Regions from separate parts of the Streptomyces sp. NBC_01618 genome, predicted to be linked through region 2. Evidence: riboswitches for the same ligand, from Rfam matches in the RefSeq annotation. Region 2 holds a riboswitch; each other region holds the start of a gene.
What was found. Region 2 has a riboswitch for thiamine pyrophosphate ahead of OH735_RS27490 (thiamine ABC transporter substrate binding subunit). Riboswitches for the same ligand answer to the same signal wherever they lie in the genome.

Region 1: another riboswitch for thiamine pyrophosphate. It lies ahead of thiO (glycine oxidase ThiO); the one in region 2 lies ahead of OH735_RS27490 (thiamine ABC transporter substrate binding subunit).
Region 3: another riboswitch for thiamine pyrophosphate. It lies ahead of thiC (phosphomethylpyrimidine synthase ThiC); the one in region 2 lies ahead of OH735_RS27490 (thiamine ABC transporter substrate binding subunit).

Annotation. Positions count from the first base shown of each region.
Region 1 covers NZ_CP109297.1:1,992,700-1,998,973, reverse strand. Annotated here, with positions in the region: gene pknB (Stk1 family PASTA domain-containing Ser/Thr kinase) at 1-93, opposite strand, end outside; gene OH735_RS09450 (thiazole synthase) at 205-999, opposite strand; gene thiS (sulfur carrier protein ThiS) at 1,002-1,268, opposite strand; gene thiO (glycine oxidase ThiO) at 1,265-2,446, opposite strand; TPP riboswitch at 2,444-2,557, opposite strand; gene OH735_RS09435 (hypothetical protein) at 2,609-2,953, shown strand; gene OH735_RS09430 (NAD(P)/FAD-dependent oxidoreductase) at 2,982-4,238, shown strand; gene OH735_RS09425 (peptide-N4-asparagine amidase) at 4,355-6,103, shown strand; gene OH735_RS09420 (Rv2175c family DNA-binding protein) at 6,147-6,274, shown strand, end outside.
Region 2 covers NZ_CP109297.1:5,901,718-5,907,991, reverse strand. Annotated here, with positions in the region: gene OH735_RS27510 (LOG family protein) at 1-278, shown strand, start outside; gene OH735_RS27505 (SRPBCC domain-containing protein) at 302-754, opposite strand; gene OH735_RS27500 (ABC transporter ATP-binding protein) at 901-1,926, opposite strand; gene OH735_RS27495 (ABC transporter permease) at 1,929-3,542, opposite strand; gene OH735_RS27490 (thiamine ABC transporter substrate binding subunit) at 3,704-4,816, opposite strand; TPP riboswitch at 4,890-5,006, opposite strand; gene rlmN (23S rRNA (adenine(2503)-C(2))-methyltransferase RlmN) at 5,062-6,168, opposite strand; gene OH735_RS27480 (phosphatidate cytidylyltransferase) at 6,271-6,274, opposite strand, start outside.
Region 3 covers NZ_CP109297.1:3,994,503-4,000,776, reverse strand. Annotated here, with positions in the region: gene OH735_RS18700 (metallophosphoesterase) at 1-203, shown strand, start outside; gene OH735_RS18695 (hypothetical protein) at 385-1,209, shown strand; gene thiC (phosphomethylpyrimidine synthase ThiC) at 1,293-3,107, opposite strand; TPP riboswitch at 3,100-3,233, opposite strand; gene OH735_RS18685 (YibE/F family protein) at 3,304-4,626, shown strand; gene OH735_RS18680 (SsgA family sporulation/cell division regulator) at 4,708-5,145, opposite strand; gene OH735_RS18675 (IclR family transcriptional regulator) at 5,247-6,017, opposite strand; gene OH735_RS18670 (DUF5326 family protein) at 6,262-6,274, opposite strand, start outside.

The sequences.
Region 1 (6,274 bases), 3.9 Mb from region 2:
CGTGGCCATGCCGCCCACGGCGATGCGGGCATCGACGCGGTAGCGGCCGTCGAGCAGCTGCCCGACGAGAGGGTCCTGGAGGGTCGTATCCACACATGCGAGTCTACGAGCCGCCACGGACACCTCCCACGGGCCGGAGCGGTCCCGGGGCCGTACTGCAGCCGAGCCGTGACAGGAACATGCGGTCCACGGCGTCCCGGCGGGTCAGAACGCCGGGCGCTCCGGGTCCAGCGCCGCACGCCCCTTCACCGGCGACGAAGCCTCGGCGAAATGGCGGCGCGGGATCCGGCCCGCGCGGTACGCCAGCCGCCCGGCCTCCACCGCGTGCCGCATCGCCGCGGCCATCAGCTCCGGCTCCTGGGCCCGGGTCACCGCGGACGCCAGCATCACCGCCGCGCACCCCAGCTCCATCGCGAGCGCCGCGTCCGAGGCCGTCCCGGCGCCCGCGTCGAGAATCACCGGCACCCGGGCCTGCTCGACGATCAGCTGGAAGTTGTGCGGATTGCGGATGCCGAGGCCGGAGCCGATGGGGGAGCCGAGCGGCATGATCGCCGCGCACCCCACGTCCTGGAGCCTGCGGGCCAGCACCGGGTCGTCATTGGTGTACGGAAGCACCGTGAAGCCGTCGTCCACCAGGGTCTCCGCGGCGTCCAGCAGCTCGATCGGATCGGGCAGCAGGGTCCGCTCGTCGGCCACCACCTCCAGCTTGATCCAGTCGGTGCCGAGCGCCTCGCGGGCCAGCCGGGCGGTCAGCACGGCCTCGCCCGCGGTGAAGCAGCCCGCGGTGTTCGGCAGCACGCGGATGGAGAGCCGCTGGAGGACGGAGAGCACCGAGCCCTGCACGGTCGGGTCGAGGCGGCGCATCGCGACGGTGGTGAGCTCGGTACCGGAGACGGTCAGGGAACGCTCCAGCACGTCGAGGCTGGGCGCCCCGCCCGTTCCCATGATCAGCCGGGAACCGAAGGCGGTGTCGCCGAGAGCGAAGAGGTCGTCGGACATGGTCAGCCTCCCTGGACCGCGGTCAGGACCTCGACACGGTCACCGTCACCGAGCACGGTCGCGGACCACCGGCCGCGCGGGACGACGGTCTCGTTGACGGCGGTTGCGACGCCGGAGTGCGCCGTGGTCAGGGTGGCGACAAGGGCGTCCAGGGTGGTGCCCGCGGCGAGGAGACGGACCTCGCCGTTCACGGACACGGACACGGACACGGAGACGGGTGCGGGATCGGAGGGCGGTGCGGTCCGGGGGCGGGGCGCGGGCTCGGTCATGCGGGCTGCTCCTGACGTACGGGGGCGGCGGGCTGGAAGCGGTGCGGGGTGAAGGGGCGGGCCGGCTCGGGCAGCTCGCCGTCGGCCAGCAGCGCCGCCATGACGTCACCGGTGACGGGGGTGAGCAGCACCCCGTTGCGGTGGTGGCCGGTGGCGAGGTGGAGGCCGGGCAGGGCGGTGGGGCCGAGCAGCGGGGCGTTGTCGGGGGAGGCGGGGCGCAGACCGGCGCGGGTCTCGGTGAGCGGCAGTTCGGTGATGCCGGGCACCAGCTCGTGGGCGTCCCGCAGCAGCTCGTAGACGCCACCCGCCGTGACCGTGGTGTCCCAGCCCATCTCCTCGCTGGTGGCGCCGACGACCAGTTCGCCGTTCTCGCGCGGTACGAGATAGACATGGCTGCCCCGGACCATGGCCCGGACGGTCCGGGTGAGGAAGGGCGCGTACGCGGCGGGCACGGTCAGCCGCAGCACCTGCCCCTTCACCGGCCGGACCGGTGGCACGACCTCGTCCGGCAGCCCCGGGAGGCGGCCGCTGAGGCTGCCCGCGGCGAGCACGACCTGGTCGGCGCCGAGCTCCGTACCCCCGGCGAGCACGGCTCCGGCGGCCCGGTCGCGTACGACCGTCAGGCGCTCCACCCGGCCGCGGTGGAAGACCACCCGGGCCCGCTCGCAGGCGGTCAGCAGCGCGGCGGCCAGCCGGCGCGGATCGATCTGGTGGTCGCCGTCGACCCGCAGACCGCCGCGTACGTTGGGTGCGAGCATCGGCTCCAGACGGCGGCATTCGCGGCCCGTGAGCCACTGCGACTCCAGGCCCGAACGCTGCTGCAGGGCGTGCAGTTCCCGCAGATGGGCGCGGTCGTCGGAGTCCAGCGCGACGGCCAGGGTGCCGCAGGCGCGGAAACCGGTCTCCCGCCCGCTCGCCGCTTCCAGTTCGGCCGCGAAGGCCGGATAGCGGGCGGCCGAGGCGACATTGAGGGCCAGCAGCATCTGTTCGCCGTAGTGGAGTTCGGTGACGGCGGCCAGCATGCCGGCCGCCACCTGGGCGGCCCCGCCGCCCGGTTCGGGGTCGGCGACCGCGATGCGCAGTCCGCGTTGCGCGGCCCGCCAGGCGGTCACCAGACCGATGATCCCGCCCCCGACGACCAGGACGTCGGATCCGTTTCCGTTCCGAGAAGAACGCATGGGCGTCCAGCCCCTCCCTTCGCCGGCATGACCCGGATCAGGTTCGTACGGTCGGAGGCCGCCCCAGCCTCCCTCTCAGCCCGGTGCGTCCGGGCTCCCGCGAGTGTTTTACGTTGGCCACCCTAAACCCAGCCCTCCGGACCCTGTAAGGGAGCCGTCACCGTGGCCCGTTCGCTCGACGGACTCGTCCTCTCACCGGTCGCCGACCAGGCCCCGGGCCAGGTCGGTACCCGTACCCGCTTCACGTACCACGAGGAGGGCGGCCGGATCTGGGCCGAGTACGCCGGCGGCGACGTGATCCGCGGCCATCTCGTCGGCACCCGCGTCGAGGACACCCTCGACTTCAGGTACGTCCAGCTCAAGCACGACGGAACAACGTCTTCCGGTCACTGCGTCTCCACCGTCGTCGATCTCCCGGACGGACGGGTCCGGCTGGACGAGCGATGGGAATGGGAGTCGCAGGAGGGCAGCGGGACGAGCGCGGTGGAAGAGATCCCTCTTTCCTGACGGACCGTCAGATGCGTAAGGTGTACGGGTGAGCGAGCAGCAGCAGTCAGAGCAGCCGGACCGGCAGTCAGGGCGCCGCGTCGTCATCGTCGGCGCGGGCATGGCCGGCGTACAGACGGCGGTGGCGCTGAGGGAACAGGGCTTCACCGGCTCCCTCGTCCTCATCGGCGCCGAACCGCACCAGCCCTACGACCGACCCCCGCTGTCCAAGGCGGTACTGCTCGGCAAGGCCGAGGACTCCGCCTTCGACGTCGACTTCGACGCGCTGGACATCGATCTGCAGCTGGGTCGCGAAGTCACCGGTGTGCGGCCGGGCGCGCATGAGCTGGACACCCCGTCAGGACCCGTTGCATACGACGTCCTGGTGATCGCGACCGGCGCCGAACCGGTCGTCCTGCCCGGCGCCGAGGGCGTTCCCGGCGTCCATCTGTTGCGCACCCTCGACGACGCGGCACGGCTGCGTCCCGTCCTCGACGAGCGGCACGGCGTCGTGGTCGTCGGCGCGGGCTGGATCGGCGCCGAGTTCGCCACCGCGGCCCGCGCCGCGGGCTGCGAAGTCACCGTCGTCGAGGCCGCCGACCGGCCCCTCGCGGGCGCGATGCCCGCCGAGGTCGCCGCCCCGATGGCCGCCTGGTACGCCGAGAGCGGCGCCGAACTCCTTACCGGAGCCCGGGTCGCCCGCATCGAACCCGGCCGGGTGATCCTCGCGGACGGCCGCACGATCCCGGCCGGAGCGGTCGTCGTCGGAATCGGCGCACGGCCCGCCACCGGCTGGCTGGCCGGCTCCGGCATCGCGCTCGGCCCCGACGGATCGGTGACCGCCGACGGGGCGCTGCGCACCTCGCTCCCCGATGTGTACGCGGTCGGTGACTGCGCCTCGTTCCCCTCCGCCCGGTACGGCGAACGCCTGCTCGTCCACCACTGGGACAACGCCCTCCAGGGCCCGCGGACCGCCGCCGCCAACATCATCGCCGGCGCTGCCGACGGTGAACCCGCGCCGCTGACGTACGACCCCGTGCCGTACTTCTGGTCCGAGCAGTTCGACCGGTTCGTGCAGTACGCGGGCCACCACGGGAGCGCCGACACCCTGCTGTGGCGCGGCGATCCGGCCGGTCCCTCCTGGTCGGTGTGCTGGCTGCGCGACGGCGTCCTGGTCGCGGTCCTCGCCGTCGGCCGGCCGCGCGATCTGGCGCAGGGGCGCAAGCTCATCGAGGCGGGGGCACATCTCGATCCGGCACGGGCCGCCGACCCCTCCGTACCGCTGAAGTCGGCGACTCGTCAATAGGTGTACGGGAAGCGGACGTTGGTGTCCGATATATGGACAACTCCTTGGGGGGAGGTAAAAGTTAGTGCACTGTGCATCTTTTAGAGTGCTCATTTCATACTCTTCGAAGGATGCGCATGTTTCGACACAGATGGGCCCGCGCGTTGCGTGGAATCTCCATGGCCTCGGCGTCGATTGCCCTGGTCGGAGGCGCACTCGCCGCCCCGGCGTACGCGGGCGACACTCCCAAGCCCGGCTCCAACCCGGCTGTCGACTACCAGGATCCGATCGACGCGCTGCCGCCGGTCTCCCGCCCGGACACCGAGCACTGCTCGGTGACGGCCGTCGACCACGACTTCGGCTACACCCTCGGCGGACCGCCGTACACCACCACGCTCACCCCGCCCGAGAAGTGCAAGGGTCCGTGGAACAAGGTCGTCCTCGACTGGTCGGGCAGCGTGAAGGGGCGTCAGTACGACCGCCTCGCCGCAGTCTTCATCGGTGGCGCGGAGGTCTTCCGCACCAGCACCGCCGAGCCCGACGGCGACGGCATCAGCTGGCACGTCGCCAAGGACATCACCGACTTCGCGCCGCTCCTCAAGGACCCGCAGAAGCTCCAGCTCGAACTGGGCAATGTCGTCAACGAGACGTACACCGGCGTGTACAAGATCAACCTGAAGATCACGTACTACCAGGCCGACAAGCGTCACCCGGCCGCCACCACGGCTGACAGCATCATCCCGCTCGGTAACACCAACTCCGCCGGCGCCCCCTGGATGAACGTCGGCAAGGGCGGCTCCACCCGCACCGAGGTCACCTTCCCGCGCAATCTGACCAACGCGCGCCTGGAGGTCTACGCACGCGGGGGCGGCTGCGACGAGCAGTGGTTCGACGCGGTCCCCAGCGACCTGGCGGAAACCGCTCCGGACTACCTCTGCGGCGGCGGCCCCTACCGTGAGGTGCAGGTCGCGGTCGACGGACAGCCCGCCGGTCTCGCCCAGCCGTACCCCGTGGTGTACTCCGGCGGCATCGTGCCGACCCTGTGGCGCCCGATCCCGGCCATCGACCAGTTCAGGACCGAGGCGTACGACATCGACCTCACCCCCTTCGCGGGTCTGCTGGCCGACGGCAAGCCGCACGCGATCAGCATCACCCCGTACGGCGCGGCCGACGGCTGGAATGTCGACGGTTCGCTCTTCCTCGACACGGACGCGCACGCGTCCCGCACGAGCGGCAAGGTGACCACCAACACGCTCAGCCACACCCCGGTCGTGAAGACCGTCCAGACCCCGGGCAAGAACGGCTCCACGGACGTCTCCGTGTCGACCGGCCGCTCCTGGAAGATCTCGGGCTATGTCGAGACCTCGAAGGGCCGGGTCACCACCACCGTCGAGCAGGAGTTCGCGTACACCAACACGGACAACGTCTCCAGGACCGGGCAGCAGCAGACGATGCACCAGCGCGACCACGGCGCCACCACGGTGACGACCACGACGGGCGGGCGTACCAGCGCGCAGCGGCACGCCTGGTCCTACCCCATCGACGTCGACATGGACATCCCGGTCTACGGCGACTACAACAACTACGACCTGAGGGCCGCCGTCACCCAGCGCCGTGTGCTGATCGACACCTCCCGGACGGGCTCCGCGCGCGTGTGGCGCACGGACGCCGTCACGGACGACACCGTGGACTCGACCGGCAACCTCGTCCGCACGGGCGGCGTGGTCACCGCCGCGGACGGTGCCTCGACCGAGAAGTACCGGGGCACCACCGACACCGGAGCCTGCTACTCGCGTGTCCTGGAGTCCGCCCATGGCTGGATCACCAGCGACCAGCAGTCCCGTTGCCGCGTCGCGGACGTGGTCCGTGACGCCCTGAAGGGCTGAGTCCGGGTATCGGCTGTCAGTCCGGGATGGCAGGCTTGTCCCCGTGACCGAGATTGACGCAAAGATCGATGCTCTCGTCCCCGCCTGGCTCCACCTCCCCGACATCGCCGAAATGCTCGGTGTCGAGGTGACGCGCGTGCGGCAGCTGGTCAAGGAGGGCCAGCTCATTGC
Region 2 (6,274 bases):
CGGCGGGCGTGATCTTCCTACCGGGCGCGGCCGGCACCGTACAGGAGATATTCGACAACGCGACGCCGAACTACTACGGCTCGCGCGGCGGACCGACCCCGATGGTGCTGGTCGGCCGCACGCACTGGACCCGGGAGCTGCCTGCCTGGCCGCTGCTGCGCGCGCTGGCCGACGGCCGGACGATGGGGTCCCGAATCGCGCTCGTCGACACGGTGGACGAGGCACCCGAGGCACTCGCCCGGTTGTCGGCGGACCCGTGGCCGGGAGCCGGCCAGTAACCGGAGTCCGAACCGGTCCCGGATCAGCGGGAGGCGAGACGGGCCACCAGCGCGTCGAAGAAGGCCTCCCAGCCGTCCTCGGCCGCAGCGTACTGCTCGGCCGTGAGGTTGCCGCCGCGCTGTGTGAAGACCATTTCGGTGGTCTTGGCGCCGCGGTCGGCGAACGTGACGGTAACGGTCTCGCCCTCGATGTCGGCGGGCGCGGTGGCATCCTTCAGCGTGAACACCAGCCGCTCGGGCGCGACCACCTCGCGGTAGACCCCGTGGAACGGCATCTCGGTGCCCGGCACCACGATGACCAGGCTCCAGGCACCGCCCGGCCTGACGTCCATCGAGACCCGGTCGAGCGGAACCTCGGCGTCCCCGCCGTACCAGGCGGCGAAGTGCTCGGGGGTCGTCCACGCCTCGAAGACGCGTTCCCGCGGAGCGTCGAGGATACGGGTGATGTCGATGCCCTCGCGTGCTGAACCGGTCATTGTTCCGTCCTTCGATGAGTCGTTCTGGACCTTCCGTGTGTCCCCTCCAGCTTGCACGGACACCACGGGAAACGGCGGGCGGGACCGGCGGACGCCGCTCGGCCGGTCCAGTGAGCCGCGGCCGCCGCCGGGCCGCGCTCGTCCGGTCAGAAGGCGGCGGGCAGGACGACGGTCTCCGCCGCGTCGAAGCCGGCCCCGACCACCGCGCCCACCTCCGGCGCGTCCCGCAGCGCGCACTCCGCCTCCAGCACCGCACCGCCCTCCGGGATCAGCTGTACGGCGACGTGGTTGCCCCGGAACGTACGCGTCCCGACCATGCAGCGCAGCCCGTCGTCCGGGGCACCGATCCGGACCCCGGCCGGGCGCACCAGCAGATCGCACGCCCCCTGCGGCGAGCCCTCGGGCACCGGCACCGTGCCCCACACCGTGTCGGCGGCCGTGCCGGTCACCGTCGCCTCGACCACGTTGTCGAAGCCGAGGAACCGGGCGACGAAGGCGGAGGCGGGCCGCTGCCAGACCTCCAACGGGGTGCCCACCTGGGCGATCCGCCCGTCGCGCATCACCACCACCCGGTCGGCGAGGGCGAACGCCTCGCCCTGGTCGTGGGTGACGGCGAGCACCGTCGTGCCCAACCGTCCGAAGAGTGTGCGCAGTTCGACGACGAGCCGTTCACGCAGGCCGCGGTCGAGCTGGCCGAGCGGCTCGTCCAGCATCAGCAGCTTGGGGCGCGGAGCGAGCGCCCGCGCGAGGGCGACACGCTGCTGCTCGCCGCCGGACAGCGCGGCGACGGCCCGCCGTTCGGCGCCGGGCAGGCCCACCAGGTCGAGGAGTTCGCCGACCCGGTGCTCCTGATCGCGCCGCGACACCCCGCGCATCCGCAGCCCGAAGGCGACGTTGGCGCCGACGTCCCGGTGCGGGAACAACTGGTGGTCCTGGAACATCAGGCCGAGACCGCGCCGGTGCACCGGCACCCCCGCCTGGTCCGCGCCGTCCAGCAGCACCCGGCCGCCGTCCGGCGGACGCAGTCCGGCAACCACCCGCAGCAGCGTCGACTTGCCGCTGCCGCTCGGTCCCAGCACGCACACGATCTCGTGCTCGGCGACCTCCAGGTCCACCCGGTCGAGCGCCGCACGCTCGCCGAAGCGAACCGTGGCCGATTCCAGTGTCAGCATCTCTAGAACTCCCCGGACCGGTCCGTGCGAATACGTTCGAGCAGCAGCAGCGACACCGCGCAGACCACCATCAGAAGGGTGCTGAGGGCCATCGCCTGGCCGTAGTTGAGCTCCCCGGCCCGCCCCAGCAGCCGGGCCACGGCGACCGGCAGCGTCGGGCGGTCGGGCCGCGCGATGAACACCGTCGCACCGAACTCACCGAGCGACACCGCGAACGCGAAGCCGGCCGCGACCAGCAACGCCCGTCGTACCAGTGGCAGATCGACCTCCCGCCAGGCCCGCAGGGGTGACGCGCCGAGCACCGCGGCCGCCTCCCTCAGCCGGCCGTCCACCGCGCGCAGGACCGGCAGCATGGTCCGTACGACGAAGGGCACACCGACCAGCGCCTGGGCGAGCGGCACCAGAATCCACGAAGTCCGCAGATCCAGCGGGGGCTTGTCCAGGGTGATCAGGAAACCGAAGCCGACGGTGACCGCGGACACCCCGAGCGGCAGCATCAGCAGGGCGTCGAAGCCGCGCACGAGCCGGCCCGTGCGCCGGGTCAGCGCCGCGGCGGCGAGCCCGCCGACGACCAGCGCGATGGCCGTCGCGACCAGTGCGTACTGGACCGAGTTCCGGACCGCTTCGAGCGGCGCGACCAGGAACGTACCGCCGCCCGCGTCCACGGACCCCAGGGCGCGGTAGTAGTCGAGGCCGTGGCCGCCGGGCGTGGCCAGCGAGCGCTCCACCAGCACCCCGAGCGGCAGCAGGATCAGCACCAGCACGGACAGCAGCACCCCGCAGAGCAGCGCCCACTGCCCGGCGCCGCGCGGCCTGCGAGCGGTCTGCGCGGGGTCGACCAGTTTCAGCGCGGTCTCCCTGCGCCGTACGGTCCACGCGTGCACGGCGAGGATCGCGCCGACCGCGGCGAACTGCACCAGCGTCAGCACGGCGGCCGTCGGCAGGGCGAGCAGTTGGGCGGTCTGCCGATAGATCTCCACCTCCAGCGTGGCGTATCCCGGACCGCCGAGGATCTGCACGACGCCGAAGGAGGTGAAGGTGAAGAGGAAGACCATCAACGCGGCAGCGGCCACTGCGGGCGCGAGGGCCGGCAGGGTGACCCGCCGCCAGGCGGCGAACCGTCCGGCGCCCAGCACCCGGGCGGCCTCCTCCTGCCGCGGGTCGAGCTGTGACCACAGCCCGCCCACGGTCCGTACGACCACCGCGTAGTTGAAGAAGACATGGGCGAGCAGAATCGCCCAGACGGTGGTGTCGAGGCGTACACCCCAGAGCTCGTCCATGAACCCGCCGCGCCCCACCATCGCCAGGAAGGCCGTACCGACGACGACGGTCGGCAGGACGAACGGCACGGTGACGACCGCCCGCAGCAGCTGTTTGCCGGGGAAGTCGTAGCGGGCGAAGACATAGGCGCCGGGCAGCGCGATCAGCAGGGTCAGCGCGGTCGAGGCGAGCGCCTGCCAGGTGGTGAACCACAGGACGTCGCGAATGTCCGGCCGGGTCAGCACCTCGCCGATCCGGCCGAACTGCCAGACGCCGTCCGCCTTCAGGCCGCGGCCGACGATCGCGGTGACCGGATAGGCGAAGAACAGCGCGAAGAACGCGACGGGCACGGCCATCAGGCCGAGCCGCACCGCGCTCCCGCGCCGCGCCTTCGCGCGCGTGACATCCGCGTGCCCACAGCGGCGGAGCGGGTCCGCACCACGCGGCCCGTCCTGGTGCGCGCCCGTCCCGCCCGAGCCCTTCCCGCCCGCGTCCGTTCCGCGGACGGGTGTCTTCGCTACTTCACTACGAGCGAGGACCACGACTGGACCCACTGCTCACGGTTCTTGGCGATCGCGTCCGGGGCAACGGTCGTCGGCCGGTCCACAGTCGCGCCGAACTTCGTGAAGAGCTCCGGCAGTTTCGCGCCCTCGGTGACCGGGTTCACGAACATGTTGAGCGGCATGTCCTCCTGGAACCTCTTGCTGATCAGGAAGTCCAGCAGGGCCTTGCCGCCGGCCTCGTTCTTCGCGCCGTTCAGCAGCCCCGCGAACTCGATCTGGCGGAAGCAGGTCCCGGTGGCCACCCCGGTCGGGGCCGTCGCGGGCTGCGGCTTCGCGTAGAGCACCTCGACGGGCGGGCTGGAGGCGTACGAGACGACGAGCGGTCGGTCGGCCTTGGCCTTCTTGCCGCCCGCGGAGCCTGAGAACTCCTCGTTGTACGCCTGCTCCCAACTGTCGACGACCTTGACGCCGTTGCTCTTCAGCTTCTTCCAGTAGTCCTGGTAGCCCTTCTCGCCGTAGGTGGCAACCGTGCCGAGGAGGAAGCCGAGGCCGGGCGAGGAGGTCTGGGCGTTCTCGGTGACGAGGAGGTTCTTGTACGCGGGCTTCGTCAGGTCCTCGAAGGACTGCGGCGGTGCGAGCTTCTTGTCGGCGAAGTACTTCTTGTCGTAGTTGACGCAGATGTCACCGGTGTCGATCGGGGTGACCCGGTGCTCGGCGGCGTCGAGTTGGGCATCGGACGCCACCTGGTCGACGCCCTTCGCCTCGTACGGCGTGAAGAGGCCGCTGTCGAGGGCGCGGGAGAGCAGGGTGTTGTCGACGCCGAAGAACACGTCACCACGCGGCGATCCCTTGGTCAGGATCTCCTGGTTGAGGGCGACACCCGCATCGCCACTCTTCAGAACCTTGACGGTGTAGCCGGTCTGTTCGGTGAACTCCTTCAGCACGTCCTTGGAGGCGTTGAAGGAGTCATGGCTGACGAGCGTCACGGTCTTCGAGCCCGAGCTCTTCGTGGAGCCGGAACCGGAGCCCGACGTACCGGAACTCCCGCATCCGGCAAGTGCGGTGACGCCGAGCGCGGCGGCAACGGCCGTCGCCGCGAGCTGCTTGGTCCTGCGCGTGGTGCTCATTGTGGATTCCTCCTGGGTTTTGGCCAGGAAGAGACGCGGCCCTGCCCACGGGAGGCGGGCAGGGCGCAACAGCATGAGTTGATGACCGAACTTCCTACCCGGAATGACCCGGGCGAGGTTCAGAGGGTCTGCGGCCGACCTGTCCTCGGTGCCGCACTCTCAGCGCTGTGGCGCTCCCCTGTCGGAATATGAAGTTGATTCTATGAAGTTGATTTCAGGCCCAGGTTACACGGGCCGTTCCGACCTCAGCGCTCGGCCGCCGCCAGCTGCCCGCAGGCCCCGTCGATCTCCTGGCCACGGGTGTCCCGCACGGTCACCGGCACCCCGTGTGCCGCGATCGCCTCGACGAACGCCTTCTCGTCCTCGGGACGCGACGCGGTCCACTTGGACCCGGGCGTGGGGTTCAGCGGGATCAGGTTGACGTGCACCCGCTTCCCCTTGAGGAGCCGGCCGAGCCGATCGCCGCGCCACGCCTGGTCGTTGATGTCCCGGATCAGCGCGTACTCGATGGAGATGCGACGACCGGACTTCTCCGCGTACTCCCACGCGGCGTCCAGCACCTCACCCACCTTCCACCGCGTGTTCACGGGGACGAGCGTGTCGCGCAGCTCGTCGTCCGGGGCGTGCAGCGAGACGGCGAGACGGCACTTGAAGCCCTCGTCGGCGAAGCGGAGCATCGCGGGCACCAGGCCGACGGTGGAAACGGTGATCCCGCGCTGCGAGAGCCCCAGCCCGTCCGGCTCCGGGTCGGTCAGCCGGCGGATCGCGCCGACCACCCGCTTGTAGTTGGCGAGCGGCTCGCCCATGCCCATGAAGACGATGTTGGAGAGCCGCGCCGGGCCCCCCGGGACCTCCCCGTCGCGCAGCGCCCGCATGCCGTCCACGATCTGGTGGACGATCTCGGCGGTCGACAGATTGCGGTCGAGACCGGCCTGTCCCGTGGCGCAGAACGGGCAGTTCATCCCGCATCCCGCCTGTGACGAGATACACATCGTCACCCGCTCCGGGTAGCGCATCAGGACGGATTCGACGAGCGTCCCGTCATGCAGCTTCCACAGCGTCTTACGGGTGGTGTCGTCGTCACAGCTGATGTGGCGGACCACGGACATCAGGTCGGGGAACATCGCTTCGGCGAGCTTGTCCCGCGAACCGGCCGGGATGTTGGTCCACTCCGCCGGGTCGTGCGCGTACCGCGCGAAGTAGTGCTGCGAGAGCTGCTGGGCGCGGAACGGCTTCTCGCCGATCGCGGCAACGGCTTCCTTGCGCTCGGCGGGCGTGAGGTCGGCGAGATGCCGCGGCGGCTTCTTGGCTCCGCGGGGCGCGACGAAAGTGAGTTCTCCGGGATTAGGCATGGTCCATCCAGTGTCGCAGACAGAACAGTGAGGGCCCGCCGCCCTGTGGACAACGGACCCTCACTCGTAAAAGCCCAGGTCAGGAAGGTAGAGCGCGGGGGATCAA
Region 3 (6,274 bases), 1.9 Mb from region 2:
CCTACGGCGGACAGCGCATCGTCCATGGTCACAGCCCCATTCCGTATCTCCTCGGCGAGGTCGGCTCGGAGGACGGAGAGGACGGTTCCGGTCCCGTGGTCGACGGCCCGCACGTGTACGCGGACGGACTCGCCATCGCCATGGACGGCGGAGTGACCATGGCCGGAAAGCTACTGGTCGTCCAACTGCCCCTGCATGACTGACGTCCATCCGGGAAGACGCTCCACGACCTGACCACGCCGACCACCGGGCCTATTTACGGAAACCCCCTGTCACCCCGTGCCGTGGGCGCTCTACCATCGGCGTATCAGTAGCAGGCTCTCCTCCGTTTCCGCCCAACTGCCCGGTCCGAGCGGGCATTCAGGCCCAACGGAGCATCGGGGGATGCACATGAACAGCGCTCCGCACCTGCTGGCCGAGGACCGCCCCGAGTACGAGCGGATCCTCGACGACGCACTGCGCCACGCCCATGAACGACCGGATCTGGCCGCGGTCGGCGAGCGGCTCAACGCCGTGCAGCTGCGCACCATGGCGCTGGACGCCACGGCGCTGATCACCGCGACGGCCGCCACCGAGTACGAGCACTATGTGAAGGCCCGCGAAGAGCTGCGCGGACCGGACGAAGGAACGGACGAGGACACCGGTCCCGGGTCCGGCACGAACCGTCGGAGCGAGTCGGGCGCCGGCATAGGAGCCGTCGTCACGGTTCTGGCGCCCGTGCTCGCCGGCACCGCCGCGTTCATATTCCTGCTGGCCGGTTATCTGCTGAAACTGCTCAGCCCGCCGCCGTCCTTCGCCTCCACCATGGTCGCCGCGGGCTGGTTCTTCGCGGCGGTCATGGCCGCCGCGATCCTGGCCGCCGCCGTCGGGCTGCTCGTCACCGCACTGCGCAACGGGTCGACGTCGCAGCCCGCCGAGGATCCCGGGAGCGAACTTCCGGAGGATGTGGCGCGCGCCAGGGAGGCATGGCGCCACGCCCTGCTGGAGCGCGGCATCCTGCCGTTCCTCAGGGACGCGCTCGCCGACCCCGAGGCCGGCCTCGCCGCACGCACCCCGCACCGCTCGGAGCACCGCATCCCGAAGATCGGCTACAGCCGGCCGGACTTCACCAGCCCCGACGACGGCCCGGCGGCGGGCCCCCGCCCGACCTTCACCAGCCCGGACTTCACCAGCCCCGACTTCGGTGGCCCGGAGCATGAACCGGACTGACCGGGTCCGGGGGGCACGTACCCCGCCAGGAACAGTGGCGAAGACCTGACGCGGTCCTCGCCACTCGCCACGCGTCGGACGGATCAGTCCGCGATCGGCAGATAGACCCGATTGCCGGCCGCCGCGAACTCCTTGGACTTCTCCGCCATGCCCGCCTCGATCTCCGCCTGCGAACCGCCGTGTTCACGACGGATGTCCTGGGAGATCTTCATCGAACAGAATTTCGGCCCGCACATCGAGCAGAAGTGCGCGGTCTTCGCCGGTTCGGCGGGCAGCGTCTCGTCGTGGAACTCCCGCGCAGTGACCGGGTCGAGAGCCAGATTGAACTGGTCCTCCCAGCGGAATTCGAAACGGGCGTCGGAGAGCGCGTCGTCCCAGTCCTGCGCCCCCGGGTGCCCCTTCGCGAGATCCGCCGCATGGGCCGCGATCTTGTACGTGATGACGCCGGTCTTCACATCGTCTCGGTTGGGCAGGCCGAGGTGCTCCTTGGGCGTGACGTAACAGAGCATCGCCGTGCCCCACCACGCGATCATCGCCGCGCCGATGCCCGAGGTGATGTGGTCGTACGCCGGAGCGACATCGGTGGTCAGCGGGCCGAGCGTGTAGAAGGGTGCCTCCTCGCAGATCTCCTGCTGGAGGTCGATGTTCTCCTTGATCTTGTGCATCGGGACATGGCCCGGGCCCTCGATCATGGTCTGGACGCCGTGCCGCTTGGCGATCGTGTTCAGTTCGCCGAGTGTGCGCAGTTCGGCGAACTGGGCCTCGTCGTTGGCGTCGGCGATCGAGCCGGGGCGCAGACCGTCGCCCAGCGAGTACGTCACGTCGTACGTGGCGAGGATCTCGCAGAGCTCCTCGAAGTGCTCGTACAGGAACGACTCCTTGTGGTGCGCGAGGCACCACGCCGCCATGATCGAACCGCCGCGGGAGACGATGCCGGTCTTGCGTCGGGCGGTCAGCGGGACGTACGGCAGGCGCACGCCGGCGTGGACCGTCATGTAGTCGACGCCCTGCTCGGCCTGCTCGATGACGGTGTCCTTGTAGATCTCCCAGGTCAGCTCCTCGGCCCGGCCGTCGACCTTTTCGAGCGCCTGGTAGAGGGGAACGGTGCCGATCGGCACGGGGGAGTTGCGCAGTACCCACTCACGGGTGGTGTGAATGTTGCGGCCGGTGGACAGATCCATGACGGTGTCGGCGCCCCAGCGCGTCGCCCACGTCATCTTCTCCACCTCCTCCTCGATGGAGGACGTCACCGCGGAGTTGCCGATGTTGGCATTGACCTTCACCAGGAACCGCTTCCCGATGATCATCGGTTCGATCTCGGGGTGGTTGACGTTGGCCGGCAGTACGGCCCGGCCGGCGGCGATCTCCTCGCGCACCACCTCCGGCTCGACGTTCTCCCGGATCGCCACGTACTCCATCTCCGGGGTGATCTCACCCCGGCGGGCATACGCGAGCTGGGTCACCGGCTGCCCGTCCCGGCTGCGGCGGGGCAGCCGGGGCCGGCCGGGGAAGACCGCGTCGAGGTTGCGCAGCCCTTCCCCAAGCTCTCGACTTCGCTCGAGCAGGGGAGACCCCATTCGCGGCGAGGTGTGCTTGAGCCCGTCGTCCTCGGGGCGCGCGGGGCGGCCCGGGTACTCCTCGGTGTCGCCGCGCGCGATGATCCAGCTTTCCCGAAGCGGTGCGAGCCCGCGACGGACATCGGTCTCGGTGGTGGGATCGGTGTACGGCCCCGACGTGTCGTACAGCGTCACGTCCTTGCCGTTGGTGAGGTGCACCTGCCGGACCGGCACCCGGAGGTCCGGGCGTGAGCCCTGGACGTATCCCTTGTGCCAACCGATGGACTTCCCGGCCTCGTCGCTCTGGTTCGAGGCAGGCGTGCGTGCGTCCGCTGTGGTCATGAGACCTACTCCCTACGCCGGCATTACCCGGTAACAGGTTCGGCGGTCGGCGCAGCCTGTCCCGTACGGATGTACGGATATCAGCGCCCTCTCAGCCCGGTGCTCCGAGCTCCCGCGTGTGCAAAGGTTCCTCCACGCTAGTGCCCCGTCCGGCGTAATGAACAGAGGGCCCCTCTCTTCTTGCGATGATCGGCCGGTGACGTCCCCCCAATTCGACTCCGAACCGCGAGGCCATCAGCACGGCCACTCGCACAGCCATGGCCCCGCCGCGCCCGTCTCCAAGCATCTGCGCAAGGTCATCGCGGCCGTGCTCATCCCGTTCGCCACCGCGGTCGTCGTCGGCCTGGCGGTGCTCTGGCCTGGGGGTGCACCCCCGCACGAGCGGACCGGTGTCGGGTTCGACCGGCAGACCCAGCAGGCGAAGGTGGTGAAGGTCGACAAGGTGGACTGCAAGGACGTGAACGCCGCCCAGATGCCCACCAGCGGCGAGACCGCCCCGTCGTCGGGAAGCGGGCCGGGGCTGTGCGAGAAGGCCACCGTCGAGGTGACGACCGGTCACGACAAGGGCCGGACCTTCGTCGAGGTCGTCCAGCCCGACGCACCGCGCCAGTTGCGCCAGGGTCAGGGCGTGGTCGTGGCGTACGCCCCTGACGCGCCCCACGATCTGCAGTACTCGGTGACGGATGTGAACCGGAAGTTCCCGATGGCTCTGCTGGCCGGGATCTTCGCGCTGGTCGTGGTCGCGGTGGGCAGGATGCGCGGGGTGATGGCACTGGTCGCGCTCGCCGTGTCGTTCGCGGTACTGACCCTGTTCATCCTCCCGGCCATCCTCCAGGGCTCGAATCCCCTGCTCGTCGCGGTGATCGGGGCCAGTGCGATCATGCTGATCGCGCTCTACATGTGCCACGGCCTGACGGCCCGCACCTCGGTCGCGGTGATCGGCACACTGCTCTCGCTCCTGCTGATCGGGCTGCTCGGATCGCTCTTCATCGGCTGGGCGAGCCTGACCGGCAACACCGACGACATCACCGGTCTCATCCACGGCCTGTACCCGCACATCGACATGAGCGGCCTGCTGCTGGCCGGTGTCATCATCGGGTCGCTCGGCGTCCTCGACGACGTGACGGTCACCCAGACGTCGGCGGTCTGGGAGTTGCACCAGGCGAACCCGACGATGGGTGTGCGGGGGCTCTACAGGGCAGGGATCAGAATCGGGCGCGACCACATCGCCTCGGTCGTCAATACGCTGGTGCTCGCCTACGCGGGCGCGGCGCTGCCGCTGCTGCTGCTGTTCTCGATCGCCCGGAGCAGTGTGGGGACGGTGGCCAACAGCGAGCTGGTGGCGGAAGAGATCGTACGAACGCTGGTCGGCTCGATCGGACTGGTCGCCTCGGTGCCGGTGACGACGGTGCTCGCGGCGCTGGTCGTCTCCGCGGACCGCACAGGGCCCGGCGCGGAAGCCGGAGCTTCAGCACCCGTACGGACCGGGAGAGGCCGCCGTCGCAGGGCGAAGCCTTGAACGCCCCCACCACAGAGAGCGATTCACCCATTCGGCAGGTGTCGCGTTCGACCGACGGGCCTGTCTGCGACCCCGTGCTCTTCAGCCGGCGTTCTGTTCCTTGGCGAGGATCCGGCCCAGTGCCTCTTCCAGATTGCCCTCGAAGTCACCCAGCGTGCACTCCTGCCCGAGCGGCACGAGTTTGTCCGTCCGATCGAGAAAAGCCACAAGTGGGGCGGTACCGGCCCGGAAGAGGGCGCGGTCCTCGCCCACCTGAAGCCGGATGTGCACATCGGAAAGCCCCTCGGGCTCCGTGGGTCCGATGTGCACATCGCCGTCGCCACTGGGGCTGTTGAGGCCGTCGAGCAGCAGCTCACGGCCGAATGCCCAGGTGACGGGGGCGTCGCCGGGCAGATGGAAGGTCATCCGGATCGCATACGGATCACACACTTCGTACCGGAGCTCCACCGGGATCCGGAAAGAGAGCTCCTCGGAAACGAGGAAGCTCATCATGACCTCAGCTTGAACCGACTCGCGCATCGTCCAACCCCGCAGTAGATGAATCTGGCCAGGAATGATCCCCCATGGCCCTATTGACGCCATCGTGGTGCACGCGATAGCAGATCACAAGGAGTGATTTTTCAGATACTGATAGAGAACACGAACGAACGCAAGAGGTTGGCCACTTCGCCACGTAGTTGTTCGACTGCGGGGAGCAACCGGTCTTCTTGCTCCAGGGGTACCGAAATGGCCATCGCGGCGGCGGTGAATCCGGCAGCGATCGGGATGGCCGCACAGACCGTCCCCAGGGCGTACTCCTGTCGTTCGATGACAGGTTCCATTCGCTCCAGCGACCGCAACCGCTCAAGGAACGTCACGCGGTCCTTCACCGAGTAGCGGGTCAGCGGCCGTACCGGATGCCGGTCCAGATGGTCCTCGCGGGCCTTCTCGTCGAGTTGGCTCAGCAGACACTGCCCGATCGCATGGGCATGCCCGGTCTCCCGGAAGGACGCCCACTCGCCCACCGCGGGGGTGGCCGGGGTGTCGGTGACGGCGACGAGTTCGATCTCGCCCTCGCGGTAGACGGCGCAGTACACCGGTGCGCCGATGGTGTCGCGCCAGCGGCTCAGCGACTCCGTCATTCTGCTGCGACGAATCTGCAGCGAACCCTCACCGACCAGGCGCTCGGCGGCGGTTCCGAAGAGGAAGACGCCGTTCTCCCTGCGCAGATAGCCCTCGTGGGCCAGGGTGCGCAGCAGATGGTAGGCAGTGGGAAGGGGAAGGCCCGCTTCCCTTGCCAACTGCTTCGCGGGCGCCCCGTCCCGATGGGCACCCACAGCTTCCAGCAGCCTCAGCGCTCGCTGAACCGAACCGATCAACGTCGGGACAGCGGTGCTCGATGCCGTGGTCAACGGTCACCCCCAGGCATGGTGACGGGCGGTCAGCCCGCCTGCGGGGGCCGCCCCCACAGACCGCCGCATGACTGGGGTTCGGAGACCGAACGCCGTACAAACCACTGGTCAGGGTGGTGACGGACAGTTAATTCCCAGGTGGTGGCGGCGGACTGCCACCATATCGGCCGCATCCGCGAGGGAGGTCGTTTCGTCTGCTGCTTAGCTCAGCTGGGCTAATCGCCCCGGCGGCCTTCCGATCGTCCTACCAGTCGCCG